DNA from 2 places in the Cupriavidus sp. F041 genome. Region 1 is predicted to be linked to the other one. Evidence: predicted binding sites of a transcription regulator. Region 1 holds the regulator's gene; the other holds the start of a gene.
The links. The regulator FNR, encoded in region 1, switches genes on or off when oxygen is low (the NO sensors DNR and NnrR bind a similar motif). The targets are predictions, from matches to a motif close to TTGATNNNNATCAA.

Region 1 (15,058 bases):
CCCGGGTGACCGGCTGCCGGTAGGCGATGATCGCCAGCGTCTCCATGACCGCGCGGGAATATTTCGGCGGTTTTTCAGGATTCAGTCGGTCCAGGTATTCGCGCATGACGGGACGGCTCTGAAAGCGCCAGCCGCTGGCCAGCGCCACGAGTTCCACGCCGCGCTGCTCCCAGTCGCGGCGCAGCTCTTCCAGCAGCACCCGAATGGTGTCGGCACCGACGTCGTCGGCAAAAAGCCGGCGCAAGTCATTGACGCGCAAGGGTTCCTGCGCACAGATCAGCGCGGTCTCGAGGACGATCTTCGCCTCTTGGGTATTCATGTGATTGCGTGCAGCCTGTCTTTGCACCTGCGCCCCGGACAAACCCGGACGCACTGGAGATTGCGGGTTCAGCGGTTGGAATTGCCACCGCCATCTGACCGCGCAGCCAACCGCAATGCTTGATGCATGCAGTCGTGCGCTTTCTTTTTTGCATCGGGTGCCGGACCTGCCCGGCAGGAGATCGCCCGGCCACCGGCTTTACCTGCCGGTCGACGGAGCCCTTGCGTCGCGCCTTCCCCCTGATGTGGCGGACCTGTCCGGCACGACGTCCGTCGCTCCGGGTGCAAGAAAAATACGGATATCGGGCCTGCTTGGCCTATTTCACCCCGCCCTGCCGTGGCTGGTCTTTTGAACCAAATAATCTTTTGAACCGGACGGCGGATTGGGAACGGTCCCTGGCGGTAATACGTGCTCGAGGGTTCCTGGCATGCATCCCTGAGTGCGAATGCTACCTGACGATGCCACGATGAAATACGCTGCGCGATATCGCTGTTCTTGCGATTGTATGGCATTCCCTGGCAAACCTGCAACCGATTCGCACAGGCATCTGCCCGGCAAAGTGCGCAATGCGCCATGAAGCGGCGTATCAGAAGACCAGACAGAAGCCGTGCGCGGCCAGCGTCTCTGGTAAAAGCAGCGCGCGCGCCACCCCGACCACACCAAAGGCAACCACCGCCAAACCGGCAACGGTACGTACCGCCGGGCGGCGCGACCACTGCCTGAGGTAGCCGGACAGGCCCGAGATAACCAACAGGTTTGGCAAAGTGCCCAGTCCGAACACGGCCATCACCAGCGCCCCCGAAGGGGCGTTCCCGGCCAGCAGCGCCATCGCCAGGGCGCCATAGACCATGCCGCATGGTACCAGCCCCCAGGCCAGCCCCATGCCGTAGCGGCGCAGCAGCCGCCCCTGTGGCAGGCCCATGGGCGCCAGGCGCGCGCCCACGGCGGCAAAAACCCGGAGCAAACCGCCAGCGCCGCGCGCGGCAAACCGCTCCAGCCAGGCAGCCCCCACGACGCGCCCGCGCAACATCCATAAGCCCGACATGACCAGCATCATGCTGCCGATCCCGAACAGCCAGCGCTGCAGCGGCAGGTACTGGGCCTTCCAGACACCGGCGCCCAAGGTACCCAGCAAGGCACCCAACAGCGCATACATGCTCAGCCGCCCGGCGTGCATCACCAGGAGTTCGAGCAGCCAGTGGCCTGGCTGGCGCAGGATGATGGCCGGCACACGGGCCGTGCCGCCCTGCTCGGCGGCAAGCGCAATCCCGCCGCACATGGCCGCGCAATGCACACCGCCTAGCAAAGCCAGGGTAAAAACGCTGAAGAGCACGCCTACGGTCAACTTCTCCTCCCAATCACATCCCCTGGCGCGGTAAAATGCGCCCTACGCGCCCCCGCGACTCCAAGAGGCGCTATCAACATGAAGCCCGGCGCCCGCGCACATCCGCGCAATCGCGAATCATGACGACGGGCACGGCAGGCGGCGCCACGCAGATGGCAGGCCCCGCCAGACCCGCGCCAGGCTAATGTGGATAGCGCTTCCAACCGACAGCTCTCAACGTCAAGCTTTCAACTCAATGCGCCTGCCACACGCGCTTGAGTGATTGCGCTAAACCGACAGGCCCCAATTGCTAACATCCATTCCCATTACCGAGATGTCGCCCCGCTGCTCCACTTGCTCGCTGGGACAGCTCTGCCTGCCCGTCGGCATGTCGCAGCAGGACCTCGAAAAAATGGATTCGCTGGTGCAGGAGCGCGTGCGCGTACGCAAGGGCGAGACCCTGTACCGCCTCGGCGATCCGCTCACCGCCGTCTATGCGATCCGCTTCGGCACGCTCAAAACCCACCTGACGATGGAAGATGGCCGCTCGCAGATCACGGGCTTCCACCTCCCCGGCGAAGTCGTCGGGCTCGACGGCCTTGGCGAAATGCAGCACGCATCCGACGCCACCGCCCTTGAGGATACCGAAGTTTGCGTGGTGCGCTTCGGCGACCTCCAGTCGCTGTCCGGTTCGCTCCCGTCGTTGCAACACCAGTTCATGCGGCTGATGAGCAAGGAAATCTCGCAGGACCAGGTGATGCTGATCACGCTGGGCTCGATGCGCGCCGAAGAGCGCCTTGCCGCCTTCCTGATCAACCTTTCGGAGCGCCTTTCCGCGCGCGGCTATTCGGCCTCCGAGTTCGTCCTGCGCATGAGCCGCGAGGAGATCGGCAGCTACCTCGGGCTCAAGCTCGAAACCGTCAGCCGCCTGTTCTCCCGTTTTGCGGAAGCCGGGCTGATCCAGATCCGCCAGCGGCACGTCAAGCTGGTCGACATGACAGGCATCAAGCAGATCATCAACAAGTCCTGCTAGTCCGGCAGGCATCGACCGGCCGCGCGGAGCTTCCCGGCTCCGGCGGCATTGGCGGCCGCCTTGCCTTCCTTGCGTTGTGCCAATGCCACGCCGCGCCGGCCTGGCCACGGCACCCCTGCTCCGCCGCCCCCTGCCCCGCAGCGCGAAGACGCGCATCGCGCTCACTCCAGTTCGTCTGTCTCCGCCAGCCGCGTGGGCATGGTGTAAAGCGTCAGGCCACTCGACAGCGAACAGAGCACCCACGCTATCAGGAAGCTCACTGTGTAAACCGCCTCCCGCGACGCCTCGACCGGCTGTCCGAAGAAGCGCAGATCGCCGGGATCGACCACCGAAAACACCAGAGCGGTCGTCAGCCCGGCTACCAGGAAGCCGGGCCATAGCACCCACATCAGCCAGCGCAGTCTCATGGTCACCTCGCCTGCGCCGTGGCCGGCGCAGCTTGCCGCCCGATACCGCTACCCGCCTTCTCGACCACCAGCCCGTGCCGCGATACGCCATCGACAACGGGCGGGTCCGGGTGCGTCATAGCCAGCCAGATCGTGACCCCGCAGGCCACCATCGCCAGCAAGGGCCCGCTCATCAGCAGCCATGGCCAGGGTTCCTTCCACCAGGGATTGCTTTGCTGCATCATCAGGCCTCCTCTAGATTTCTCGGTTCAAAGATTGCGCGGTACGATGAAGCTGGTGCCCTGGCTGATTTCCGCGCCGCCCCCACTGTCATCTCCTGTCGCGGTGACCGTCACCTGGATCTTGTGCGTGCCCCGGCCAGCGGCTTCGATCGGCACGCGCACGCGAATCGGAATCAGGCGGTTTGAGGTGGGCTCGAGATTGCCCGCAGCGTGATCATATTCCACGGCCAGGCCCTTCAGGTCATCACTGTCCGCGCGGATGGCCACATGCATCGGCGCCTCGGTCGTGTTGATCAGTTGCAGGCGATAGACGTTCTCGATCCAGCGCCCCTCCACTTCCCTGCCCAGCGCGCCGCGGTCGCGGATGATATCGACCTTGAGCGGCGTGCGCATGGCCAGCGACACCGTGAAGCCGGCAACCAGGGCCAGCCAGATCACGGAGTACACCACCGTGCGCGGCCGGAACAGACGCTTGCGCGCCTCCGCCTCGGGCAGCACGCTGCGCATGGCGTTCTCCGAGGTGTAGCGGATCAGCCCGCGCGGATACGCCATCTTGTCCATGACCTGGTTGCAGGCGTCGATGCAGGCGCCGCAACCTATGCAGTCGTACTGCAGGCCGTCGCGAATATCGATGCCGGTGGGACAGACCTGCACGCAGATGCTGCAGTTCACGCAATCGCCCAGGCCGGCGGCCTGGTGGTCCACCTTGCGCGAGCGGCTGCCGCGCGGCTCGCCGCGGCCCACGTCATACGTCACCACATACGTGTCGCGATCGACCATCACGCTCTGGAAGCGTGCATAAGGACACATGTACTTGCACACCTGCTCGCGCATGAAGCCGGCGTTGCCCCAGGTGGCGAAGGCGTAGAACAGCATCCAGAACGTTTGCCACGGCCCCAGCGACAGGCTGAGCACGTGGCCGCCCAACTCGCGAATGGGCGAGAAGTACCCTACGAAGGTAAAGCCGGTCCACAGCGCGATCACGATCCAGAGTGTGTGCTTGGTGGCCTTGAGCCGCAGCTTGCGCGCGCTCCACGGATCGCCATCCAGGCGGATGCGGGCAAAGCGATCGCCTTCCACATGCCGCTCGATCCACATGAAGATCTCGGTGTACACCGTCTGCGGACAGGCATAGCCGCAGAACAGGCGACCCGCGATCGCCGTGAACAGGAACAGCGAGAGCGCGGAAATCACCAGCAGCACGGACAGGTAGATCACATCCTGCGGCCAGAGCACCAGGCCGAAGATGTAGAACTTGCGCGCGCCGAGATCGAACAGCATGGCCTGGCGGCCGTTCCATTGCAGCCAGGGCATGCCATAGAAGAACAGCTGGGTCAGGACCACCATCCAGACCCGCCAGCTCGAAAACGCACCTGTGACCGAGCGCGGATAGATCTTGCGGCGGACTTCGTACAGGGTTTCATCCGAGGTTTCCCCATCGCCCGTGGCGGATGCGGGCTCGCGAAGAGGCCCCCAGGCGGCTCCGTGCTTTCTCAGCGGTTCCGGTTCCGGGGCATTCATGGGCGATCACCCCCAGCGGCACGCAGGCTCCACATGCAGGCGTCGCGGTTCATTGCCCGCTCCCCGAGGGGGCCGCCCCATTGTTCGACAGTCCCCAGACATAGGCCGTCAGCATGCGGATGCGCTCCGGCGTCAGGATTTCCTCGTGTGCCGGCATGTGGTTGTTGTGACCCTTCAGGATGGCATCGACGATGTTTGCCTCCGAACTGCCGTACAGCCAGACCTTGTCCGACAGGTTGGGCGCACCGAGCGCCTGGTTGCCCTTGCCGGAAGAACCATGGCAAGCCGCGCACGTGGACTTGAATGTGCTTTCGCCACGCGAGGCGCGAATCGGATCGGAAGACAAGTCTGACAGCGAACGAACGTATTGCGCGACGTCGCCGGCCAGCTTGCCGTCGATAGTCGAAGCGAATGACGGCATCACGCCATTACGGCCCTTGGTAATGGTCTGGGTGATGGTGGCGGGATCGCCGCCATACAGCCAGTCGTTGTCGGTCAGGTTAGGAAAGCCGCGGCTGCCGCGCGCGTCGGAGCCATGGCATTGCGCGCAGTAGTTGAGAAACAGGCGCTGCCCGATCTCGCGCGCAGCCGGATCCGCGGCCACCTGCTTGACGTCCATTTGCATGTACTTGCCATAGACATCGCTCTGCACCTGCTCAGCCGCCTTGCGATGCGCCTCCAGCTCGACCCGGCTGGAGGTCTTGAGCACGCCGGCGTAGGAACCCAGGCCGGGGTACAGCACCAGGTAGACCAGCCCGAAGAGGCAAGCCAGCAGGAACATCCACATCCACCAGCGTGGCAGCGGATTGTTCAGCTCGCGCAGGTCGCCGTCCCACACGTGGCCGGTGTCTTCGGTAGCGCCGGCCACCTTGACCACCTTGCGTTGGGAGAACAGCAGCCATATGCACCAGACGATGCCTACCAGCGCGATGGCGGCAATGTAGTAACTCCAGAAATCCGTGAAGAAGTCGCTCATGACTCAGTGTTCCTGCTTGGTGTTGTTTGCGCCGCCGGCACGATGGCGGCCGTCGTGGTTCGCGGCCAGCGGCTCGTCGGGCAAGGCGAATGGCAGCATGGCCGACTCCTGGTTGGCTGCCTTGCGGCCGGACGACCAGGCCCACCAGCAGATCGCGAGAAACGCCACCATCGAGATCACGGTGGAAAACGCAGTGATCATTGCCATGGCTTACTCCTTGGCCGGCGCGGCTGCGGGCTGAGCCGCGGCTGCGGTGTCCACACGCACATTGCGCTTGCTGATGCCAAGCTCCTGCAGGTAGGCGACCATCGCGTCCTCTTCGGTCTTGCCTGCCAGCGTGGCGGGCGCCTGTTCGATCTCGGCGTCGGTATAGGGCACACCCAGCCGCCTCAGCGCGCGCATGCGGTCGCGGATATCGTTGGCCTGCAACGGAGCCTTCTCCAGCCACGGGTAGGACGGCATCACCGACTCGGGTACCACGTCGCGCGGATTGCGCAGGTGGATGCGCTGCCAGTCATCGGAATAGCGGCCGCCCACGCGCGCCAGGTCGGGACCGGTACGCTTGGAGCCCCACAGGAAGGGATGGTCATAGACCGATTCGCCAGCCGTCGAGTAGTGGCCATAGCGTTCGACATCGCCCTGCAGCGTACGCACCTGCTGCGAATGACAGCCCACGCAACCCTCGCGGATATAAATATCGCGGCCCATCAGGCGCAGCGGCGAATACGGCTTGATCCCAGTGTCGGGCTCCGTAGTGGAGTGCTGGAAGAACAGCGGCACAATCTGGACGAGCCCGGCGATGCTGACCACCAAGATGGTGCAGATGATCAGCCAGCCGATGTTCTTCTCCAGGGTCTCGTGCGTAAAGAAGCTTCGTTTTTCAGACATCGTTTCTATCCTGGAATGATCAATGGGCGGAGGCACCAACGCTGGTCGGGATCGGCGCATCCACCGCGGGCTTGCCGATGATGGTCCGCGCCACGTTGTAGGCCATCAGCAACATGCCGGAGAGGAAACACAGGCCACCCAGCAAGCGGATCAGGTAGAACGGATACTTGGCCTTGACCGCTTCCACGAAGGCGTAGGTGAGCGTGCCGTCGGGCTGCGTGGCCCGCCACATCAAACCTTCCATCACGCCTGCGATCCACATCGAGGCGATGTACAGGACCACGCCGATGGTGGCGATCCAGAAGTGCAGTTCGATCAACCGCACGCTGTACATCTCCTTCTCGCCAAACAGACGCGGGATCAGGTAATAGAGCGAGCCGATCGAAATCATCGCGACCCAGCCCAGCGCGCCGGAGTGCACGTGGCCGATGGTCCAGTCCGTGTAGTGCGACAGCGCGTTGACGGTCTTGATCGACATCATCGAGCCCTCGAAGGTCGCCATGCCGTAGAAGGACAGCGCCACCACCAGGAACTTGAGGATGGGATCGGTGCGCAGCTTGTGCCAGGCACCCGACAAAGTCATGATGCCGTTGATCATGCCGCCCCAAGAAGGCGCCAGCAGGATCAGCGAGAACACCATGCCGAGCGATTGCGCCCAGTCGGGCAGCGCGGTGTACTGCAGGTGGTGGGGGCCGGCCCACATATAGGTGAAGTTCAGTGCCCAGAAGTGAACGATCGACAGGCGGTAGGAGTAGATCGGGCGGCCGGCCTGCTTGGGAATGAAGTAATACATCATGCCCAGGAAGCTGGTGGTCAGGAAAAAGCCCACCGCGTTATGGCCGTACCACCACTGCACCATGGCGTCCTGCACGCCGGCATAGGCCGAGTAGGACTTCCACATCGTCACAGGCATCTCGACGTTGTTGACGATATGCAATATGGCGATGGTCAGGATGTAAGCGCCGAAGAACCAGTTGGCCACGTAGATATGGCGGGTCTTGCGCTTCATGATGGTGCCGAAGAACACGATGGCGTAAGCCACCCAGACCAGCGTGATCAGGATGTCGATCGGCCATTCGAGTTCGGCGTATTCCTTCGAGCTGGTGAAGCCCATCGGCAGCGTGATGGCCGCGGCGACGATCACCAGTTGCCAGCCCCAGAACGTGAACGCGGCCAGCGGGCCGCAGAACAGCCGTGCCTGGCAGGTACGCTGCACGATGTAGTAGGAGGTGGCAAACAGTGCGCTGCCGCCAAAGGCGAAAATGACGGCATTGGTATGCAGCGGACGCAGGCGCCCGAAGGACAGCCATGGCGTGTTGAAATTAAGCTCCGGCCAGATCAGCTGTGCTGCAAGCAGCACGCCGACGGCCATACCGACGATCCCCCAGACTACCGTCATGACGGCAAATTGCCGCACGACGCCGTAATTGAAGGTGTCGGCGCGAGAATACGCGGCGGTGACAGCCATTCAGACCCCCAGATTGGATAAATATGAATTGATGTTGTGACTGTAGGAAAACCGCGCTCCGGGCGTCTTGATCTGTATCAAGCGCACGGGAAAGCATGGGAACTAAGGCGCAACGGCGTCTCGCATCCGCACACATGCGCGTCGCGCGTGGGCGAAGACGGCAATTCCTGCCGCGGCACGCGGCGGCGAGAAAGGGGGATCTCCATGTGGGGCGGAGCGCGGCCGCGATGGATTAGGGCTTGTCGTTATCGAGCAGGATGGCCTCGCCGGGCCGGTCGAGGTCGTCATATTGCCCGGCATGCAGCGCCCACCATAGCGCGCCGGCGATCACGGCCACCAGCACCAGGCTCATCGGCACCAGCAGGTAGAGCATGTCCATGTGTCAGTCTCCGGGCTTGCCCGAGCGCAGCAGGCGCCAGGCGTTAGCCACCACCAGCAGCGATGACACCGACATGCCGATGCCCGCCATCCAGGCGGTGACATAGCCGGTCGCCGCCAGCGGGATGGCGATCACGTTGTAGGCAAAGGCCCAGCCGAGGTTCTGGCGCACCACGCGGCGGGTGCGGCGGGCCGTCTCCAGCGCGTTCGCGATCTCGGCCACACGGCCATGGGTCAGCACGGCATCGGCGCCGGCCTGCGCCAGCGGGGCGCCGCTGCCGATGGCGATCGAAACCTGCGCCTGCGCCAGTACCGGCGCATCGTTGATGCCGTCGCCCACCGCCAGCACAACCGCACCGGCACGCTGCAGGTTCGCCACATACTCGCGCTTGCCTTCGGGCGTGACGCCGCCCTCGCGGCGCGCGATCTGGAAATGATCGGCCCACCAGCCGACCGAGGCCGGCGTGTCGCCTGAAACCAGGTGGCAGGTCAAGCCGAGCGCACGCAACGCAGCAAGCAATCGCGCCGACTGCTCGCGTTCAATGTCGGCGAGCACGAACACGGCCTGCGCACCCCTCGCACTGCCCAGCCACACCAGGGTGGCCCCGCTGCGCTCGCTGGCTGCCAGCGCGGTGGAAATGCCTTCACGGTCCGTGCTTGCATTCCTACCCAGCGCCGCCACAAACTCGCGCCGCCCCAGGCGGTAACGCTGCCCGTCCACTTCAGCCTCCAGCCCCTGCCCCGGCACATTGCGCATGGTACTGACGGCGTGCACCCCGTCGGCAAGTCCCTGAGCCTGCGCTGCCTCGACGATGCCCCGCGCGATGGGATGCTCGCCGGAGCGTTCCATGGCCGCGGCCAGTTGCAGGCTGGCATCGGCGCTGGCGTCGCCCAGGGCCAGGATTTCGGTCAGCGCGAAGCGGCCTTGCGTGAGCGTGCCCGTCTTGTCGAGCATCACGTCGGTAACGCCTGCGAGCGTTTCCAGCGCGTGACCGCGCGTCAGCAGCAGCCCGCGGCGCGAAAGTGCCGCCCCGGCGGCGGCCAGCGCGGCGGGCGTAGCCAGCGAGAGCGCGCACGGGCAGCTGACCACCAGCACCGCCACCGTCACCAGCAGCGCGCGTGACGGGTCGATCCAGGCCCACCAGACCACCCCGGCAAGGGCGGCAAGCACCAGCAAGATGCCTACGAACCATCCGGCAACACGGTCGGCCACAGTGGCCAGGCGCGGCTTCTCCGCCAGCGCGCGGTCCAGTACGGCGACGATCTCGGCCAGCCGGGTCGCCGCGCCTACCTTCGACACGCGCAGCTCAAGCGGACTGGTGGTATTGAAGCAGCCCGCCAGCACCGGATCGCCGATACCACGAGGCACCGGACGGCTCTCGCCAGTCAGCATGGATTCGTCCAGCTCACTGGCGCCAGCAACAACGGTGGCATCGGCCGGAACCACCTCGCCAGCCTTGACGCGGATCAGGTCACCTGCGCGCAAGCGCGCCACCGGCACCCGCTCGCCTGCCCCGCCCTCGCCCCGCAGGCGTTCGCACGTGGCCGGCAACTGCCGCGCGAGCATCTCCGCGCCGCTGCGCGATGCCTGGCGCACACGCAGTTCCAGGTATCGCGCCAGCAGCAGGAATGCGACGAACATGGTGACCGAGTCGAAGTAGACCTCCCCGGTGCCGCGCAGCGTGGCCGCCGTACTGGCAAGGAAGCCCGCGCCGACGCCGATCGCCACGGGCACGTCCATGCCCAGGTGGCGCTGCCTCAGGCTGCGCCACGCCCCGGCGAAGATCGGCGAAGCCGAGTACAGCACCACGGGCAAGGTCAGCACCAGGCTGGCCCAGCGCATCAACTGCAACTGGCCGGGATCGATCGTGGCTTCATGGGTGTAGATGGGCCATGCGTACATCATCACCTGCATCATGCCCAGCATGGCTACCGCCATGCGCATCAGCAGGCCACGGCGTGCGTGGCGATCCTGCCGGTCGGAGCGTGAGACCTCGAATGGCCACGCCAGGTAGCCGATGCCGGCCAGTGCCGCGAGCAAGGCGGAAACCGGCTGCTCGGCCGCGCGCCAGCGCACCACCACGCGGCGGGTCGCCACATTGGCGATCACCGATTCCACGCCAGGCAGGCTGCCGAGATGCTGCTCGATCAGCCAGGCACAGGCCGCGCAACGGATATTCTCCGGCGCCAGCGTGATCTCGGCACGGCGTTCGTCGAGCGGGCGCACGAACTGCGTCCGCAATTCCTCGGTGTCATAGGCGGCCCACACGGGCTCGGCCTCGCGCCGCGCCGCCTCGTCGATGGGACGGGCAAAACGGGCCTGGTCGCCATAAAGATGCCCGAACCCGGCGGCGTGCAGGGTCTGCGCCAAGGCCTGGCAGCCGCCGCAGCAGAAGGATTGGTCCTTGCCGCCGATGCTGGCATGCAGGGAGGGCTCGGCGGCTGGAAGCGGCTGTCCGCAGTGAAAGCAGCCTTCCTGCACGACGGCCGCCGGCGCGCCGCTTGCGCGTGCAAGCGGCGAATTGGGCAGATCGGGCAGGGAATAAGCAGGAGAAGGCGGCATCGGGACTCTTTTTTACCAACTGCATGGTAAGAGCCCAGGCTGCAAGCCGCCTTGATACAGATCAAGCGTGCGGCGGGATGGCCGCCTCAGGTCAGCGAGGTGTCGACAGTACGCCGCGGCGCTTCGAGGTATTCGCGCGACTGCATCTCGATGATGCGCGAGACCGTGCGGCTGAACTCATTGGCCATCTGGCCTTCCGTATAAAGCTCATCAGCAGGCACTTCCGCGGAGATCAGCAGCTTTACCTTGTGATCGTAGAAAACGTCGATCAGCCAGGTGAAACGCCGTGCTTCGGAGGACATGCGCGGTGTCATCTTCGGCACATCGGAAAGAACTACCGTGTGGAACTCGGTGGCCAGTTCGAGATAGTCATTCTGCGAGCGCGGGCCGCCGCACAGCGTATTGAAATCGAACCAGACCGCCCCGCCCGCCTTGCGCAGCGCACGCAGTTCGCGATGCTCGATATGCAGGATGGGCGACTCGTCGGCCACACCGGCAATGCTGGTGAATGCGTGGCGGAGAGCCGAACTGGCCTCGGGCCCCAGCGGCGTGTGATAGGCCTCGACCTGTTCTAGCGCACGCTTGCGATAGTCGATGCCGGCATCCACGTTGAGCACGTCGAGCTTTTGTTGCAGCAGTGCGATTGCCGGCAGCACACGGTCACGGTGCAGCCCATCCGGATACAGCAGGTCGGGCCGGTAGTTGGAGGTCATCACGAACTGCACGCCGTTCTCGAACAGCTGCTGCAGCAGGCGGTGCAGGATCATCGCGTCGGCCACATCGCTGACGTGGAATTCGTCGAAGCAGATCAGCCGGAAACGCCGTGCAATCCGCTTGGCCAGTTCGTCCAGCGGGTCCGGGCGGCCGCGCAGTTCTTCCAGCTGGCGGTGGACCTCGCGCATGAATTCGTGGAAGTGCAGTCGTGTCTTGCGCACCACCGGCACACAGGTATAGAAGCTGTCCATCAGGAAGGACTTGCCGCGCCCCACCCCACCCCACAGGTAGACGCCCTTGGGCACATCCGGGTGCACCAGCAGCTTCTTCAGCGTGCTGTTGCGCCGGCTCTTGTACGCCACCCACTCGTCATAGCACTGCTGCAGCCGCTCGACGGCACGCAGTTGCGCCTCATCGGACGTGTAGCCGCGTTGCTTCAGTTCCTGCTCGTAGTACTCACGGACGTTCATGCTGACTGCTTGCGCTGGATGCCGGGAGGCTCCGGCTTGAATGAGGATCGGGGCGCATGACAGGGCAAATAGCCCCGCCGCCCCGAAAGCGAAAACGGCGCGCCGCTGGAGCGGCGCGCCGGTACTCAACAATACGAAGGCTTGTGCCTTACATATTGAGCTGGCGCTTGTCCACGGCGAGTGCGGCTTCGCGCATGACTTCCGACATCGACGGATGTGGATGGCAGGTGCGGCCGATGTCTTCGCTGGCAGCCTTGAACTCCATCGCCACCACGGCTTCGGCGATCAGGTCCGACGCGTTCGCGGCAACCACGTGCACGCCCAGGATTTCATCGGTCTTTGCATCGGCCAGCATCTTGACGAAGCCATCCGAATGACCCATGCCCAGCGCACGGCCGTTGGCCATGAACGGGAACTGGCCGGACTTGTACTCGCGGCCCTCGGCCTTGAGCTGCTGCTCGGTCTTGCCCACCCATGCGATTTCCGGGAAGGTGTAGATCACCCACGGAATGCAGTTGTAGTCGATGTGCGGCTTCTGGCCGGCGATGCGCTCGGCAACCGCCACGCCTTCGTCCTCGGCCTTGTGCGCGAGCATCGGGCCACGCACCACGTCACCGATGGCCCACAGGCCCGGCACCTTGGTGGCGCAGTGGTCGTCCACCTCGATAAAGCCGCGCTGGTCGGCAGCCAGGCCGATGGCGTCCAAACCGAGGTTATCGGTGTTGGGCACGCGGCCGACCGACACGATCAGGCGATCGACTTCCAGGGTCTGGGCAGCGCCGTCCTTGTCGGTGTAGCTGACGGTGACGTTGTCCTTGCCGGTCTTGACTTCATTGACCGTCACGCCCAGGCTGAACTTCAGGCCCTGCTTGGTCAGCAGCTTCTGCGCTTCCTTCGCCACGCCTTCGTCGGCGGCGCCCAGGAACGCCGGCAGCGCTTCCAGCACGGTCACTTCGGCACCCAGGCGGCGCCATACCGAACCCAGCTCGAGGCCGATCACGCCGGCGCCGATCACGCCCAGCTTCTTCGGCACGCCGGAGAACTTGAGCGCGCCTTCGTTATCGCTGACCAGCACGTTGTCCACCGCGATGCCCGGCAGGTGACGCGCCTTGGAGCCCGTGGCGATGATGACTTGCTTGGCGGTCACGACTTCGGCGCCGGCCTTGCCGGCGATCTCGACCTGGAAGCCCTCGGCGGTCTTGCCGGCGAACTTGCCATAGCCCTTGAGCAGCGTGACCTTGTTCTTGCGGAACAGGAACTCGATGCCCTTGGTCATCTTGCCGACGATATCGTCCTTGCGCTTGAGCATCTTGGCCACGTCGACCTTGACGTCGCCAACCGTGATGCCGTGATCGCCCAGGTGATGCTGCACGTTCTCGAATTCTTCCGAGGAGGCCAGCATTGCCTTGGAGGGGATGCAACCCACGTTCAGGCAGGTGCCGCCCAGGCGCGGTTCGTCCTTGGGATCGTCGTAGGCATTGCCTTCGCAGCAGGCCACGTTCAGGCCCAGCTGGCCGGCACGGATGGCGGCGATGTAGCCGCCGGGGCCGGCACCGATGACCAGCACGTCGAATTGTTTGCTCATGGAAATTCCTTTTGCAGCCCGGGCCGGGGCAACATCGCCCGCCAGGCCGCCTTCAACTCTTCGGTCCGTCATGCCCGCCCGCGCCGCGTAGCGGGCATGGCGGGCAAGACCTCAGTCAATGCGGATGATTACAGGTCCAGCAGCAGGCGGGCCGGATCTTCCAGCGCATCCTTCATGGCGACCAGGCCCAGGACGGCTTCGCGGCCGTCGATGATGCGGTGGTCGTAGGACATGGCGAGGTAGTTCATCGGACGGATCACGATCTGGCCGTCTTCCACCACCGCGCGGTCCTTGGTGGCGTGCACGCCCAGGATGGCCGACTGCGGCGGGTTGATGATCGGGGTAGACAGCATCGAACCGAAGGTGCCGCCGTTGGAGATCGAGAACGTGCCGCCAGTCAGCTCTTCCAGCGACAGCTTGCCGTCACGGGCCTTCACGCCGAATTCAGCGATCTTCTTCTCGATGTCCGCCAGGCTCATCTGGTCTGCGTTGCGCAGGATGGGCACCACCAGGCCGCGCGGCGAGCCCACCGCGATACCGATGTCGAAATAGCCGTGGTAGACGATGTCATTGCCGTCAATCGAAGCGTTGATCAGCGGGAACTTCTTCAGCGCGTGCACCGCGGCCTTGACGAAGAAGGACATGAAGCCCAGCTTGACGCCGTGTTCCTTCTCGAAGCGGTCCTTGTATTTGGCGCGCAGGTCCATCACCGGCTTCATGTTCACTTCATTGAAGGTGGTGAGGATGGCGTTGGTGGATTGCGATTGCAGCAGGCGCTCGGCGATACGGGCGCGCAGGCGGCTCATCGGCACGCGCTCTTCCGGACGGTCGCCCAGCGCGGCGAAGTCCACCGGGGCGGAAACCTGCTGCAGCGCCGGCTTGGCGGCAGCCGGAGCCGGAGCAGCCTTGGCGGCAGGCGCGGCGGCCGGAGCCGCGGTCGCGGCCAGCACGTCGCCCTTGGTGATGCGGCCATCCTTGCCCGTGCCAGCGACCTGGCCGGCCGACAGGCCACCTTCGGCCATCAGCTTGGCTGCCGAAGGCATGGCAACGGCGCCGGCTGCGGCGGGCGCAGCGGCGGCCGGGGCGGCAGCAGCGGCGGGTGCCGGGGCGGCAGCAGCCGGAGCGACGGCGCCTGCGGTGGCTTCGGTGTCGATCTTGGCGATCACTTCGTCGGCGACCACGGTGTCGCCA
Region 2 (15,058 bases), 1.8 Mb from region 1:
TGTGTAGACGATGCCGTCCTTTTCCATGCCGCGCACGGTCGGCATGATGATCTCGCGCAAGGCGCGGGCATGCAGCGCGGGCGTGACCACCGGCGCCGGCGAATACGCGCCCATGCCGCCAGTATTGGGGCCTGCGTCGTGATCGAGCAGGCGCTTGTGGTCCTGGCTGGTAGCCAGTGCGAGGACGTTCCTGCCGTCCACCAGCACGATAAAGCTGGCCTCCTCGCCTTCGAGGAATTCCTCGATCACCACGCGCGCGCCGGCATCGCCGAGGCGGTTGTCGGCCAGCATCATGTCGACCGCGGCGTGCGCTTCTTCCAGCGTGGCGGCAACCACCACGCCCTTGCCGGCGGCCAGGCCGTCGGCCTTGATCACGATCGGCGCGCCCTGCGCGTCGATGTAGGCATGGGCGGCGGCGGCGTCGTTGAAGGTCTGATAGGCGGCGGTCGGGATGCCGTGGCGCTGCATGAACGCCTTGGCGAAATCCTTGGACGATTCCAGCTGGGCCGCCGCTTGCGTGGGGCCGAAGATGCGCAGGCCCTTGGCACGGAAGATATCGACGATGCCGGCCGCCAGCGGCGCCTCGGGGCCGACTACCGTGAAGTGCACGCCCTCGCGCTCGGCAAAGGCGGCCAGCACTTCCGGATCCGTCAGGGGCACGTTCTGCAGACGCTTGTCGAGCGCGGTGCCGCCGTTGCCCGGCGCCACGTACACCACCTGCACCTTGGGCGACTGGGCCAATTTCCAGGCCATCGCGTGTTCACGACCACCCGAGCCGACAACCAATACTTTCATGATCTACTGCCAGAAAAAATTACGCATGCGAAGTGCGAAAAGCGGCAGCCATGGCCTGTCGGGCCGCGCTGCCGCCGTGAGGCGAGGTCTTGCCCGATCCCCGCCTTATTCCTCGATCACCGCGTTGGTGAAGACTTCCTGCACGTCGTCCAGGTTTTCCAGGGCGTCGAGCAGCTTTTGCATCTTGACGGCGTCGTCGCCGGAGAAGCTGACTTCGTTCTGCGGCTTCATCGTGACGTCGGCCATCTCGGCCTTGAAACCCGCGGCTTCCAGCGCGGCTTTGACTATGGCGAAATCGTTGGGCGGGCACAGCACTTCGATCGATTCGTCGTCGTTGGTGACGACATCGTCGGCGCCGGCTTCCAGCGCGACTTCCATCAGCTTGTCCTCGGCGGTGCCGGGGGCGAACAGGAACTGGCCGCAGTGGGTGAACATGAACGCCACCGAGCCTTCCGTGCCCATGTTGCCGCCGTTCTTGGAGAAGGCATGGCGCACTTCGGCCACGGTGCGGGTACGGTTGTCGGTGAGGCAGTCGACGATGATGGCCGCGCCGGCCAGGCCGTAGCCCTCGTAGCGGATTTCTTCGTAGTTGGCGCCTTCCAGGCCACCCACGCCGCGCTGGATGGCGCGCTGGATGTTGTCCTTCGGCATGTTCGCGTCCATCGCCTTGTCCATGGACAGGCGCAGGCGCGGGTTGGAATCGGCATCGCCGCCGCCGAGCTTCGCGGCGACGGTGATTTCCTTGATCAGGCGGGTCCAGACCTTGCCGCGCTTGGCGTCAGCGGCGGCTTTCTTGTGTTTGATATTGGCCCATTTTGAGTGACCGGCCATGATTCTCTCCGAAGCGCAAAACGTTTGATGCGCGCGCCCTGACGGCGCGCGCCGGCCGTGCCGGGCGAACAACGGGTGATCGGCGGCACGGCTGGATGGTGTGGTGTGTCTGTGAGCCGGCCTGGGGGCTGGCTATAATCAGCCCAGCATTTTATCACGCGGCCCCGCCGCCGCCGGTCCCCCGATCACGGGGGGCGGCGCGCGGGCGGGGACGGTCGCGGCGATGCCGCTGTGCTGCCTGCCAACCAGAGAAACCATGGCCGAACCCATCCTCATCGCCAAGAACGCCGAGCTCGAACTTGCCCTGCTGCCCGAGATGGGCAACCGGCACGGCCTGATCACCGGCGCCACCGGCACCGGCAAGACCGTGACGCTGCAAAGCCTGGCCCAGGGTTTTTCGCGGCTGGGCGTGCCGGTCTTCATGGCCGACGTCAAAGGTGACCTGACCGGCATCTCCCAGCCGGGCAAGCTCTCCGACAAGCTCAAGGCGCGCCTGGCGGACCTGGGCCTGCCCGAGCCGGTGTGGGGCGCCTGCCCTACCACGCTGTGGGACGTCTTCGGGCAGAAGGGCCATCCCGTGCGGGCGACGGTCTCGCATATGGGGCCGCTGCTGCTGTCGCGCATGCTGGACCTCAACGACACCCAGCAGGGCGTGCTTAACCTGGTATTCCGTATCGCCGACGCCAGCGGGCTGTTGCTGCTCGACGCCAAGGACCTGCGCGCCATGCTGCAGTACGTGGGCGACAACGCCGGGCAGTTCACCACCGAATACGGCAATATCTCGGCAGCCTCGATCGGCGCCATCCAGCGCGGCCTGATGGCGCTGGAATCGCAAGGCGCCGATGTGTTCTTCGGCGAGCCCATGCTCAACCTGGATGATTTCATCCAGACCGAGAACGGGCAGGGCGTGGTGAATATCCTGTCCGCTGACAAGCTGCTGAATTCCCCCAAGCTCTACGCCACCTTCCTGTTGTGGCTGCTCTCGGAACTGTTCGAGAAGCTGCCCGAGGCCGGCGATCTCGACAAGCCCAAGCTGGTGTTCTTCTTCGACGAGGCGCACCTGCTGTTCAACGACGCGCCCAAGGGCCTGCTCGACAAGATCGAGCAGGTGGTGCGCCTGATCCGCTCCAAGGGCGTTGGCGTGTATTTTGTCACGCAGAATCCCGCCGATATTCCCGACACCGTGCTGGGGCAGCTCGGCAACCGCGTGCAGCACGCGCTGCGCGCCTTCACGCCGCGCGACCAGAAGGCCGTCAAGGTGGCGGCGACCACCATGCGCGCCAAGCCAGGCCTGGACCTGGAGAAGGCGATCGGGGAACTCGGCGTGGGTGAGGCGCTGGTGTCGCTGCTCGACGCCAAGGGCATTCCCGGTATGACGGAACGTGCCTGGATAATGGCGCCCGGCAGCCGGATCGGCCCCATCACCGATGACGAGCGCAAGCAGTTGCTGGCTGCGTCGCTGGTAGCCGGCACCTACGAGCAGGCGATCGATCGCGAGTCGGCCTACGAGAAACTCAAGGGCCGGGCGGCCGCGCCGGTGTCATCCCCGTCCACCGCCGGCAACGGCGCGCCAGCGCCCACGGCAGGCCAGCCGGAGCAGGCACCCGCGCAGGGTGGCGGCTGGCTCGACCAGGCGGGCGAGATCTTCGGCGGGCTGACCAAGGGCACCGGCAAGACCGGGCGCGGCGATTCCATCCTGGAGTCGATGGCCAAGTCGGCGGCGCGCACGGTCGGCTCGCAAGTCGGGCGCGAACTGATCCGCGGCGTGCTGGGCAGCCTGCTGGGTTCCGGCAAGAAGAAATAGGCGAAAGCCGGACGGCGCCGGCGGCCGGTTCAGCGGCGTTGCGCCGCTGCCTCGTCTTCCCGCATCTTGCGCAGGAACAGCCGGGTGAAGAACCACCCCATGCCAATGATGAAGCCAATGACGCCGAGGCTCATCAGCCCGGTGCTGGTGGTGAACAGGATCTTCAAGGCTGCCATCTGGGTCTCCCTGGTCAGGCACGGCACACCGGATCATGTGCCGTTGCCGCCAGTCTAGGCAGACCCCTCGCCGCGCGGGTTGAGGCGGATCAAGCCGGGCGCAGAGAGCGCGCGGCTCGAGCCGTTTTCAAGGGAACGCTCAGTTCTTGGTCCCGAACAGCCGGTCGCCAGCGTCGCCCAGGCCAGGAATGATGTAGGCGTGCTCATCCAGATGGCTGTCCAGCGAAGCCACGAACAGTTTCACGCCTGGGTGTGCCTTCTGGAACACTTCCACGCCTTCCGGCGCAGCCACCAGCGCGACGAAGGTAATCGAATCGTCCGCCACGCCGCGGCGCTTCAGCACGTCGACCGCGTGCGCGGCGGAATAGCCGGTGGCGACCATCGGATCGCACAGGATAAAGCTGCGGTCTTCCACGTCGGGCAGGCGCACCAGGTATTCCACAGGGCGGTGCTGGTCATCTCGGTAGACACCGATATGGCCGATGCGCGCCGAAGGAATCAGCTCGACCAGGCCGTCGCTCATGCCCACGCCGGCGCGCAGCACTGGCACGATGGTGAGCTTCTTGCCGGCGATCACGGGTGCATCGAGTTCGACCAGCGGCGTCTCGATGTGGCGCGTGGTGAGCGGCAGGTTGCGCGTGATTTCATAGCCCATCAGCAGCGTGATCTCCCGCAGCAGTTCGCGGAATGTGCGCGTGGACGTGTCCTTGTCGCGCATATGGGAGAGCTTGTGCTGGATCAGCGGGTGATCGAGGATGTACAGCTTGGGGAAACGCGGATCTTGCTTCATGGCGGGTAGGCGGCTGGAGTGGGCGCGATGGCCCGGTGCAGCCGGATTGTAATGGATGCGGAGCCGCGCGCCTCCGGCGGTGTCCCGGCCGGAAGCGAGCGGCGCCCGCCGCTCAATCCACCGAGATGCTGGCGCTCTTGGCGACCTTGCCGAATTTCTCGTACTCGGACAGTGTCAGCGACTGCAGTTCCGCCGCGCTCGATCCCTTCGGGTTGAAGCCCGCTTGGACCAGCTTGTCCTTGACGTCCGCATTGCCCAGCGCCTCGACGAAGGCGGCATTGAGCGCCTGCACCACCGGCGCGGGCATGCCGGCGGGCCCGTACACGCCGAACCACGGCTCGACAGCGTACCCAGCCAGGCCGGCCTCGGCCAGCGTCGGCACATTCGGCAGGGCGGGCGAGCGGCTCTTGCCGGCCACGGCCAGCGCGCGCAGCTTGCCGCCCTGGATGTGCGGCAGCGAGGCGGGCAGGTTGTCGAACATCACCTGCACGTGGCCGCCCAGCATATCGTTGATGGCCGGGCTGCTGCCTTTGTATGGCACATGGGTCAGGCCCGCCTGCGTCATCTGCGAGAACATCGCGCCGGCCAGGTGCATCGACGTGCCGGTTCCCGCGGTCGCGTAGGTCAGGCCGGGGTGGGCCTTGGCATAGCTGACCAATTCCGACACGGTTTTCACCGGCAGGCTGTTGCTGACTTCCAGCACGATGGTCGAGGTGCCGAGCAGGCTCACCGCGGTGAAGTCCTTGCGCGGATCGAATGGCACGTGCTTGTAGATATGCGGGTTGAGCGCATTGGTCGAGATCGCGCCGAAACCGATGGTGTAGCCGTCCGGCACGGCCTTGGCGACCGCCTCCATGCCGATATTGCCGCCCGCTCCGGGGCGGTTTTCCACCACCACCGGCTGGCCGAGCTTCTCGGCTACTTTCTGGCCGACGGTGCGCGCGACCAGGTCGGTGGTGCCGCCGGCGGCATAGGGCACGATAAAGCGGATTGGCTTGGCGGGGAAATCCGCGGCGCTGGCGGTGCCGGGCAGCCAACCGGCCGCGAGCGCGGCCGCCGCGGCCACGGCGGCCATCAGCGGATGGGCGCCATGCTGGCCGGTCCTCGGCGCGCGACGATTGCCGCGGAAGGCGAAGCGAGGGGGCACTAGGGAAAGGGCTGCTGCCGTCATGAGTGAATGCTCCTGGTTCTTCTTATTGGGCACGTGTTGCACGCGCCGAGCGGCGAGCTTACGGCAGTTTCAGGATGCCTGCCAGCGGCGGCGTCGCCACCATCCAGTCGAAACCGGAGCCAGACAGCAGAGGGTGCGTTGCATGGCGGATTCCTCAAGGAAGGTGACATCGCCCAACAGCCGCACGCAGGACAATGGGCGCCAGATGCAGTTGACTCTTTTCGAATACAATGGCTCGCGTCTTCAGCGGTCCGCCTTGCCCCCGGCGGCGCGCGGCCCTTCTATCATCCGGCTTTCCCGTGTCCGCATCCCAGCTCTCCAGCACCAGCAGCGTGTCTCCCGCCCAGCCGGCATCGCAGCGCGCCGGCCTTGCCGTGGCCGCCGTCGGCGCCATCCTCTTCTCCGGCAAGGCGATCGTCGCCAAGCTGATGTACCGCTACGACGTCGACGCGGTCATGGTCATCAGCCTGCGCATGCTGTTCGCCGTGCCGCTGTTCATGGCCATCGGCTGGTGGCAGTCGCGCCGGCTGCCGGCGCTGTCCTGGGCCGACCGCGGCCGCATCGTCTTCCTTGGCATCATCGGCTACTACCTGTCGAGCTTCCTCGACTTCCTCGGGCTGCAGTACATCACCGCCGGGCTGGAACGGCTGATCCTGTTCCTGACGCCATCCTTCGTGCTGCTGGCCAGCGCTGTGCTGTTCAAACGCAGCATCAGCACCCGGCAATGGCTGTCCTTGCTGCTTGCCTATATAGGCATCGTGCTGGTTTTCGCGCATGATCTCGACGTGAGCGGCAGCGGCGTGTGGCTCGGTGCCGCGCTGGTGCTCGGTAGCGCACTCACTTATGGCATTTACCTGATTGCCTCGGGCGAACTGGTGCAGCGTATCGGGTCGCTGCGGCTCGTGGCCTATGCGATGTGCGTTTCCACCGCCTGCTGCGTGGTGCAATACCTGGTGCTGGGACGTCCGCTGGCGGCGCTGCTGCAGCCAGCGCCGGTGATGTGGCTGTCGCTGGTCAACTCGGTGTTCTGCACGGTGCTTCCGGTGTCGCTGACCATGGTGGCGGTGGCGCGCATTGGCGCGCCGATGGCGTCGCAGGCGGGCATGCTCGGGCCGGTGTCCACCTTGTTTCTCGGCTTCTGGCTGCTGGGCGAGCCGATCACCGGCGTGCAGCTTGCCGGCAGCGCATTGGTGATGGGCGGGATATATTTACTGTCGGCGCGCCCCGGAGCCAAGGGGCGCGGCGGAGTGAAGGGCACGCAAGATAACAAGCAGGCGGGTGGCCGCCTCGATGACACAAGGAGTCGATGAGATGGATCTAGGATTGCGCGGCAAGCATGCGCTGGTGTGCGGCGCCAGCAAGGGTCTCGGTTTTGCCTGCGCCGATGCGCTGGCTGCCGAAGGCGTGGACGTGGTGATCGTGGCGCGCGGCGCCGAGGCGCTGGAAAAGGCGGCGGCGGACCTGCGCGCGCGCCACGGCCGGCGCGTGGTGCCTGTCGCCACCGACATCACCACCCCGGCGGGGCGCAAGCTGGCGCTGGACGCCGTCGCCAAGCTGGGCGACCTGGACATCCTCGTCAACAACGCGGGCGGGCCGCCGCCGGGCAACTTCCGCGACTGGGACCGTGATACCTGGCTGGCAGCGATCGATGCCAATATGCTGACGCCGATCGAACTGATCAAGGCCACGGTGGACGGCATGATCGCGCGCAAATGGGGCCGCATCGTCAATATCACCAGCGGTGCCGTCAAGGCGCCGATCGACGTGCTCGGGCTGTCCAACGGCGCACGCTCCGGCCTGACCGGCTTCGTCGCCGGGCTGGCGCGCGAAGTGGCGCAGCATGGCGTGACCGTCAACAACCTGCTGCCCGGCCCGTTCAATACCGACCGCCTCTACAAGACCATGGAAGGCGGCGCCAAGCAGGCCGGCCTGTCCGTCGAGGAAGTCGCGCAGCGCCGCGCCGCGCAGAACCCGAGCCGCCGCTTCGGCGAACCGGCCGAGTTCGGCGCCACCTGTGCCTTCCTGTGCAGCCGCTATGCGGCCTACATGACCGGGCAGAACATCCTGCTCGACGGCGGCGCTTACCCCGGCACGTTCTGAGCGCCTGCCCCCCCTCCGGGCGGTGGCAGTGCCGCCGCCCGGCGTGTTTCCCGCCGGGCCGCACCGGCCCGGCCTTTGCTGACTGGCCAGGATGACGCCGATGACTCTCCCCCGTATCGCGCTGATCGCGCACGACCACAAGAAAGATGACATCGTGGCCTTTGCCGGCCGCCATCGCGATTTCCTGGCGCGCTGTGAACTGCTGGCAACCGGCACCACGGGCGGCCGCCTGAGCGACGAAATCGGCCTCACGGTGACGCGCCTGCTGTCCGGACCCTGGGGCGGCGACCTGCAGATCGGCGCGCAACTGGCCGAGGGCCGCGTCGGCGTGGTGATCTTCCTGCGCGATCCCATGACGTCGCAGCCGCATGAACCCGATATCAATGCACTGGTGCGCGCCTGCGACGTGCACAACGTGCCTTGCGCCACCAACGTGGCGACCGCCGAGCTGTTGATTGCGGAGCTGCGGCGTATATACCCGGAGCCGGGCAAGCCGGCCTGATCGTTTCCGCGCGGACCGCGCATGGACATCGCTTGCCGACGCGCATCGACAAGCATCGACAAGCATCAACAGGAACAGGAGCGAGACATGAGCAAGGCCATCCGCATTTTCGAGACCGGCGGCCCCGAGGTGATGCAGTGGGTCGACGTCGAGGTCGGGAATCCCGGCCCCGGCGAGGTTCGCGTGCGGCACGAGGCGGTCGGCCTCAACTACATCGACGTTTATTTCCGCACGGGGCTGTACAAGCAGCCGCTGCCGGGCGGCCTCGGCATGGAAGGCGCCGGCGTGGTGGAAGCCGTGGGCGATGGCGTGCGGCACCTCAGCGTGGGCGACCGTGTCGCCTATGCCGGCCGTCCCACGGGTGCGTATGCCCAGGTACGGGTGATGCCGGCCGATATCGTGGTGCGCCTGCCCGATGCCATCTCGTTCGAGCAGGGCGCGGCGATGATGCTGCAGGGCCTGACCACGCAATACCTGGTGCGCGACAGCTACCGGGTGCAGCCGGGCGATACGGTGCTGCTGCACGCCGCCGCGGGCGGGGTTGGCCTGATCGCCAGCCAGTGGCTCAAGGCACTGGGCGCCACGGTGATCGGCACCGCCGGCAGTGACGAAAAAGCCGCGCTGGCGCGCGCGCATGGCTGCGACCACACCATCGTCTATACCCGCGAATCGTTCGTGGACAGGGTCAGGGAAATCACCGGCGGCAAGGGCGTCGCGGCGGTCTACGATTCAGTCGGCAAGGATACCTTCAATGGCTCGCTGGATTGCCTGAAGCCGCGCGGCACCCTGGTGGTGTTCGGCAATGCGTCGGGTCCGGTGCCGCCGTTCGATCTCTCGGTGCTGGGCAACAAAGGCTCGCTGCGCGTCACGCGGCCGACGCTGATGACTTATGTGGTGCACCGCGAACTGCTCGAGCCGATGGCGGCCGAACTGTTCGAAATGGTGACCAGCGGCCGGGTCCGGATCGAGGTGCGCCAGCGCTATGCGCTGGCGGATGTGGCACAGGCGCATCGCGATCTCGAAGGCCGCAAGACCACCGGCACCACGATCCTGCTGCCCTGAGCGGCGCGCGCTAGCGGGCGCGCACCGTAGTGGCGCCGGCGCGCGCCTCGGCCTGCCGCAGCACATGCGGCGGCAGGCGCTTGAGCATGAAGTGCACCGCCAGCGGAATCAGCACCACGTCGTCCACGATGCCTAGGCCGAGGATAAAGTCGGGAATCAGGTCGATGGGCGAAATGGCGTAGAGCACCAGGCCGAACGTAGCCGGCCGCAGCCAGGGCGGCGCGTCGGGATGGCGCAGCGCGAACCACAGCAGGCGGCCGTCGCGCCTCAGCAGCGTCCACAGTGCTGAAAATCGTTTCCACATGAGAAGCCTCCCTCACTTTTCACTTGCGACGTGGCCAGGTTGGGCCACTCGCAGATAGCTTGGGCCAATCCACGGGGCTTCAAGTTCCGTAGGGGGAGTCCGGGCAGGGGAGGACTTCGGGGAGGAGCGGCGGGGCCTGGCAGGCGACCCGCCGCCGTGCCGGCATTCCCGCGGGTGCGGGATGCCAGTACAGTTTGAACCGGTGCTTACGTTCAGCCCGGGATCTTGCCTTCCACGCCTTCGACGTAGAACTTGATGCCATGCAGGAAGCCATCGTCGGCGACCTGGTCCTTGGCCAGTTGCTCCTTGCCGGTGTTGTCCTTGAGCGGACCCTTCCAGATCGGCGCGGAACCGTCGGCCACGCCCTTCTTGCGCTCTTCCACCAGTGCCTTGACGTCATCCGGCACCACGGCGTTGAAGCCCTTCAGGTCAATCATGCCTTCCTTCAGGCCCCACCACGTGGTGCTGTTTTTCCACTGGTTGGCCAGTACGTCGCCCACCACCTTGTTGTAGTAGACGCCCCACGAAATCACCGAGGCGGCCAGGTGGGCCTTCTCGCCGAACTTGCTCATGTCGCTGTCCCAGCCGAAGGCGTACACGCCCTTTTCCTGCGCGGTCTGCACCACGGCGGCGGAGTCGGTGTTCTGCATCAGCATGTCCACGCCCTGGCCGATCAGCGTGGTGGCGGCTTCGCGCTCCTTGCCCGGATCGAACCACTTGTTCACCCACACCACCTTGACGGTCGCCTTGGGATTCACGCTGCGCGCGCCCAGGGTGAACGAGTCGATATTGCGGATCACCTCGGGGATGGGCACCGATGCCACCACGCCCATCTTGCCGGTCTTGCTCATCTTGCCGGCGACCACGCCAGCCAGGTAAGCGCCTTCATAGGTGCGTACGTCGTACTGCGCCAGGTTGTCTGCGGTCTTGAAGCCGGTCGCGTGCTCGAACTTCACGTCCGGGAATTCCTTGGCCACCTTGAGCATCGATTCCATGTAGCCGAAGGTCGTGCCGAAGATGAGCTTGTTGCCTTGCGCGGCGAGGTCGCGGAACACGCGTTCGGCATCGGCGGCGGATTCAGGCACGTTCTCGACGAAGGTGGTCTTTACCTTGTCGCCGTACTTTTCTTCCACGGCCTTGCGTCCGGCGTCATGGGCGTAGGTCCAGCCCGCGTCGCCAACCGGGCCGATATAGACGAAGGCAACCTTCAGCGGTTCGGCCTTCTGCTCGGCGGCGGGGGCGGAAGCCGGGGCGGCGCTTTCCGCCGGCTTTTCCGCTTCCTTCTTGCCGCAGCCCGCGAGGGCCAGCACGGCGGTGGCGGCCAGTGCGGCGAGGGTTTTCCTGCGCGTGACGATCATGATTTCTCCTTGTAATGACCTGGGTACTGATTCTTTGACTAAGGTTGCAACTGTGGCTCTGGTAACGGGGGTTTTCAGCGTGAGGTCTCTGGCGGACTTCTGAAAATCGGGCAAGGCGACGCGGCCCGGCAAGGCGCCGGGCCGCAATCGAAACGGTCAGGCAACACCCGGGCGGAAGGGTTTGCCCAGCGAGGCTGGCATGTTCAGGCGGATCCACGCCGGATTGCGCGAGATCAGCGCCAGCACGACGATGGTGGCCGCATAGGGCAGCATCGACAGGATCTGCGACGGCATCGACACACCGATCCCTTGCAGGTAGAACTGCAGGATGGTGACGCCGCCGAACAACCAGGCCCCGGCCCAAACGCGGCCGGGCCGCCAGGTGGCGAAGGTGGTCAGCGCCAGCGCGATCCAGCCGCGTCCCGCCACCAGGTTCTCCACCCACATCGGCGTGTACACCAGCGACAGGTAGGCCCCGGCCAGCCCGCAGCAGGCACCGCCGAACAGCAGCGCGCCAAAGCGGATCAGCCGCACGGGATAGCCCAGTGCGTGTGCTGATTCCGGCGACTCGCCGATCGCGCGCAGGGTCAGCCCGGCGCGCGTGCGGAACAGGAACCACATGATGGCGCCGCACAGGAATAGGCTGAAATACACCATCCAGTGCTGCTGGAAGAAAGCCGGCCCGAAGAACGGGATATCAGCCAGGAAAGGAATCGACCTGGCCTGCGACGGCATGGCGAAACCGACGAAGCGCTGGCCCATGAAGGCCGACAGCCCGGTGCCGAAGATCGACAGCGCCAGGCCGGTGGCCACCTGGTTGGTGGCCAGCACCAGCGCCAGCCACGAGAACAGCGTGGCCATCAGCATGCCGGCGAGCGCGCCGGCGGCAAAGCCGAGCATCGGCGACTGCGTCTGGTAGCCGACCATGAAGCCAAATGCGGCGGCCACTAGCATCATGCCTTCGGCCCCCAGGTTGAGCACGCCGGAGCGTTCGTTGATCAGCAGGCCGAGCGCGGCCAGCAGCAGGGGCGTGCCGGCGTTGATCGCCGTGGCGATAAGAGGGGCGAATTGTTCCATATCGTGTGGGCTCCGCTCAGGCGGCCTTGGCGCGCCAGCGCAGGCGGTTGTCGATCAGCGTATCGCTGGCCAGCAGGAAGAACAGCAGCATGCCCTGGAACACCGAGCCGATCGCCGAAGGCAGGCCCAGCCGGGACTGGGCCATTTCGCCGCCGATATAGAACAGCGACATGACGATGCCCCCGAACACGGTGCCCACCGGATGCAGGCGGCCGACGAAGGCCACGATGATCGCGGTGAAGCCATAGCCGGGCGAGATCGACGGCAGCAACTGCCCGATCGGGCCGGTCACTTCGAAGGCGCCCGCCAGGCCGGCGGTGCCGCCCGAGATCATCAGCGCGCTCCACAGCGAGCGGCGTGCCGAGAAGCCCGCATAGCGCGCCGCCGCCGGCGCGGTGCCGCCCACCTGCAGCCGGTAGCCCGCGAAGCTGCGGAAGATGAAGACGGTCATCACCACCACCAGCACCAGCATCACCGCAAAGCCCGCGTGCAGGCGCGAGCCCGACAGCAGGTTCGGCAGCAGGAATTCGCTGGAGAACACCTTGGACTGCGGGAAGTTCATGCCGTTGGGATCCTTCAGCGGACCATTGACCACGTACAGCATCAGCTGCTGCGCGATATAGGTCAGCATCAGCGACACCAGGATCTCGTTGGCGTTGAACTTGTCCTTGAGCGCCGCGGTGATCGACGCCCAGAACATGCCGCCGACTACGCCGGCCAGCGATGCCAGCACCAGCACCACGGTGCCGTTGACGCCATTGCCGGGCACGTCGAAGTACAGCACCGTGGCGCCGGCGAAGATACCGCCGAGGATCAGCTGGCCGTCGGCGCCGATATTCCAGATATTGGCGCGGTAGCACACGGAAAGGCCGAGCGCGCACAGCACCAGCGGTACGGTCTTGAGCAGCACCTCGCCGATGGCGCGGCGGTCCTTGAGCGGATCGACCAGGAAGACCTTGAGCGCGGCCACCGGATCCTTGCCGAGCAGCAGGAAGAGCAGGGCACCGAAGGCCAGCGTCAGGGCCAGCGCAATGAACGGGGAAGCGTAGGCCATGCGCCGCGAGGGCAGCCCGCGTGGCGCCAGCGACACGGGCGAGCGAAACAGGAAATCAGCCATGGAGCGCGGCCTCCTGTTGTTCGCGACGGCCGCCTGGCCCGCCTTCCCACAAGCCGCTCATCCACAGCCCGACCTGTTCGCGCGTGGCGTCCTGGGTGGGGATCGACGGAGACAGCCGGCCCTTGGCGATCACGTGCAGGCGATCGCAGATGGCGAACAGTTCGTCCAGTTCCTCGGACACCACCAGCAAGGCGCAGCCGGTGGCCTTGAGCGCCAGCAACTCGTTGTGGATCTGCGCGGCGGCGCCAACGTCCACGCCCCAGGTCGGCTGGGCCACGATCAACACCTTGGGGCCGCTCTCTATCTCGCGGCCGACGATGAATTTCTGCAGGTTGCCGCCCGACAGGCTCTTGGCCAGCGCGTCCGGCCCGCTTGCCTTGACGCGGAAGCGGCCGATCACGGCTTGCGCCAGCCCGGCCGCCGCCCTGGGCGAAATCATGCCGCGCAGCACATAGGGCGCGGACTGGTGCGAAAGCAGGATATTGGCCGCCAGGCTCATGCCCGGGACGGCGCCGCGGCCCAGGCGCTCTTCCGGCACGAAGGCCAGGCCGGCGCGGCGGCGCTGGCGAGCGTCCAGCTTGCCCACCGGCTTGCCGTCCAGCGCAATGGCGTTGCGTTCTGCGCGGCCGTCCTCGCCCGACAGCGCGGCCAGCAATTCCTGCTGGCCGTTGCCGGACACACCGGCGATGCCGACGATTTCGCCGGCATGCAGATCCAGCGAGATGCCGGACAGCTCCGTGGCGAAGGCATGCGCGCGCGGCAGGGACAGTTCGCGCACCGCCAGCCGGCACGCGCCGGGTTCGGTCTGCACGCGCGCTTCGCGCGGCGGCTCGCCGCCGATCATCAGGCGCGACAGCGAAGCCGCGCTCTCCTGGCGCGGATCGCACACGCCGGTGACACGGCCCATGCGCATCACCGTGGCGCTATGGCAAAGATCGCGGATCTCGTCGAGCTTGTGGCTGATGTAGAGGATGCTGGTGCCTTCCGCGGCGAGCTGGCGCAGCGTGACGAACAGCGTCTGCACCGCCTGCGGCGTCAGCACGGAAGTGGGCTCGTCCAGGATCAGCAGCTGCGGTTTCGCCAGCAGCGCGCGCACGATCTCCACGCGCTGGCGCTCGCCCACCGACAAGGTGTGCACATGGCGGTTGGGCTCCAGCGGCAGGCCGTAACGCTCGGCCGTCTCGCGGATCTGCTCGGCCAACTGTTTCATGTTGGTGGCGCCGGCGCCCTTGCTTGCCCTGGGCAGGCCGAGCGCGATGTTCTCGGTGACGGTCAGCGTATCGAACAGCGAGAAGTGCTGGAACACCATGGCGATGCCCAGGTTGCGGGCATCGTGCGGATTGTGGATGGCGGCGGGGGCACCGTTGAAGTGCATATCGCCGGCATCGGGTTTGACCGCGCCAAAGATGATCTTCATCAGGGTGGACTTGCCGGCGCCGTTCTCGCCGAGCACGGCGTGGATTTCGCCGGGGGCGACGACGAGGGACACATCGTCGTTGGCGGTCACACCGGGGTAGCGCTTGCTGATATGGGCAAGCGCCAGCCTTGGGGTTGTACTTAAGGTCACTGAGGCGGCTCGAGTTGTTATGGCAGCAACGTGGATCAATGTTCGTATCGGGCAGCACCTCCTGCAGTGCGTGGGGCAGGATCGCCGTTACGCATTGCAGCAACCATCATTGGCCGGTGATGCCGTTTATTAACCGTGGATTATATAAGTGTGCAGGGTTCGGACGGCCTGTCCAGGACAGTTTTCTCGGCCCCGCAATGGATACAGGCAGGTTGCAAGTCGCATGCCGGGCACATGGCGCAGGCGGGCCGCCGCCGCTGGGGCGGAAGGTGGGCAACATGGCGCGCAAGCGGCGCAACCGGGGGGAGACTGGGGGGAAGACGAGGGAAGCGGGGAGGGGAGCAGCGGCCGGAGCAGGGCGCTCCGGCGCATGGCCCGCCGGGGGCGGCACCATGGGCCTCCCC

Region 2: the regulator FNR is predicted to act here: its motif matches at 3,686-3,699, upstream of ACZY0R_RS20530 (DUF3149 domain-containing protein).

The regions. Positions count from the first base shown of each region.
Region 1 is NZ_JBVASY010000002.1:2,506,351-2,521,408, forward strand. It holds gene scpB (SMC-Scp complex subunit ScpB) at 1-319, opposite strand, end outside; gene ACZY0R_RS28960 (sulfite exporter TauE/SafE family protein) at 906-1,664, opposite strand; gene fnr (fumarate/nitrate reduction transcriptional regulator Fnr) at 1,951-2,676, shown strand; gene ACZY0R_RS28970 (hypothetical protein) at 2,838-3,083, opposite strand; gene ACZY0R_RS28975 (FixH family protein) at 3,086-3,307, opposite strand; gene ccoG (cytochrome c oxidase accessory protein CcoG) at 3,332-4,825, opposite strand; gene ccoP (cytochrome-c oxidase, cbb3-type subunit III) at 4,875-5,801, opposite strand; gene ACZY0R_RS28990 (cbb3-type cytochrome oxidase subunit 3) at 5,805-6,008, opposite strand; gene ccoO (cytochrome-c oxidase, cbb3-type subunit II) at 6,012-6,689, opposite strand; gene ccoN (cytochrome-c oxidase, cbb3-type subunit I) at 6,709-8,157, opposite strand; gene ccoS (cbb3-type cytochrome oxidase assembly protein CcoS) at 8,390-8,536, opposite strand; gene ACZY0R_RS29010 (heavy metal translocating P-type ATPase) at 8,540-11,098, opposite strand; gene zapE (cell division protein ZapE) at 11,185-12,282, opposite strand; gene lpdA (dihydrolipoyl dehydrogenase) at 12,431-13,867, opposite strand; gene odhB (2-oxoglutarate dehydrogenase complex dihydrolipoyllysine-residue succinyltransferase) at 13,996-15,058, opposite strand, start outside.
Region 2 is NZ_JBVASY010000002.1:746,142-761,199, forward strand. It holds gene purD (phosphoribosylamine--glycine ligase) at 1-795, opposite strand, end outside; gene ACZY0R_RS20520 (YebC/PmpR family DNA-binding transcriptional regulator) at 901-1,626, opposite strand; gene ACZY0R_RS20525 (helicase HerA-like C-terminal domain-containing protein) at 1,883-3,430, shown strand; gene ACZY0R_RS20530 (DUF3149 domain-containing protein) at 3,460-3,606, opposite strand; gene upp (uracil phosphoribosyltransferase) at 3,746-4,396, opposite strand; gene ACZY0R_RS20540 (Bug family tripartite tricarboxylate transporter substrate binding protein) at 4,509-5,471, opposite strand; gene ACZY0R_RS20545 (DMT family transporter) at 5,900-6,877, shown strand; gene ACZY0R_RS20550 (SDR family oxidoreductase) at 6,879-7,667, shown strand; gene ACZY0R_RS20555 (methylglyoxal synthase) at 7,768-8,169, shown strand; gene ACZY0R_RS20560 (quinone oxidoreductase family protein) at 8,257-9,231, shown strand; gene ACZY0R_RS20565 (YkvA family protein) at 9,242-9,535, opposite strand; gene ACZY0R_RS20570 (BMP family ABC transporter substrate-binding protein) at 9,748-10,893, opposite strand; gene ACZY0R_RS20575 (ABC transporter permease) at 11,050-11,970, opposite strand; gene ACZY0R_RS20580 (ABC transporter permease) at 11,987-13,087, opposite strand; gene ACZY0R_RS20585 (ABC transporter ATP-binding protein) at 13,080-14,654, opposite strand.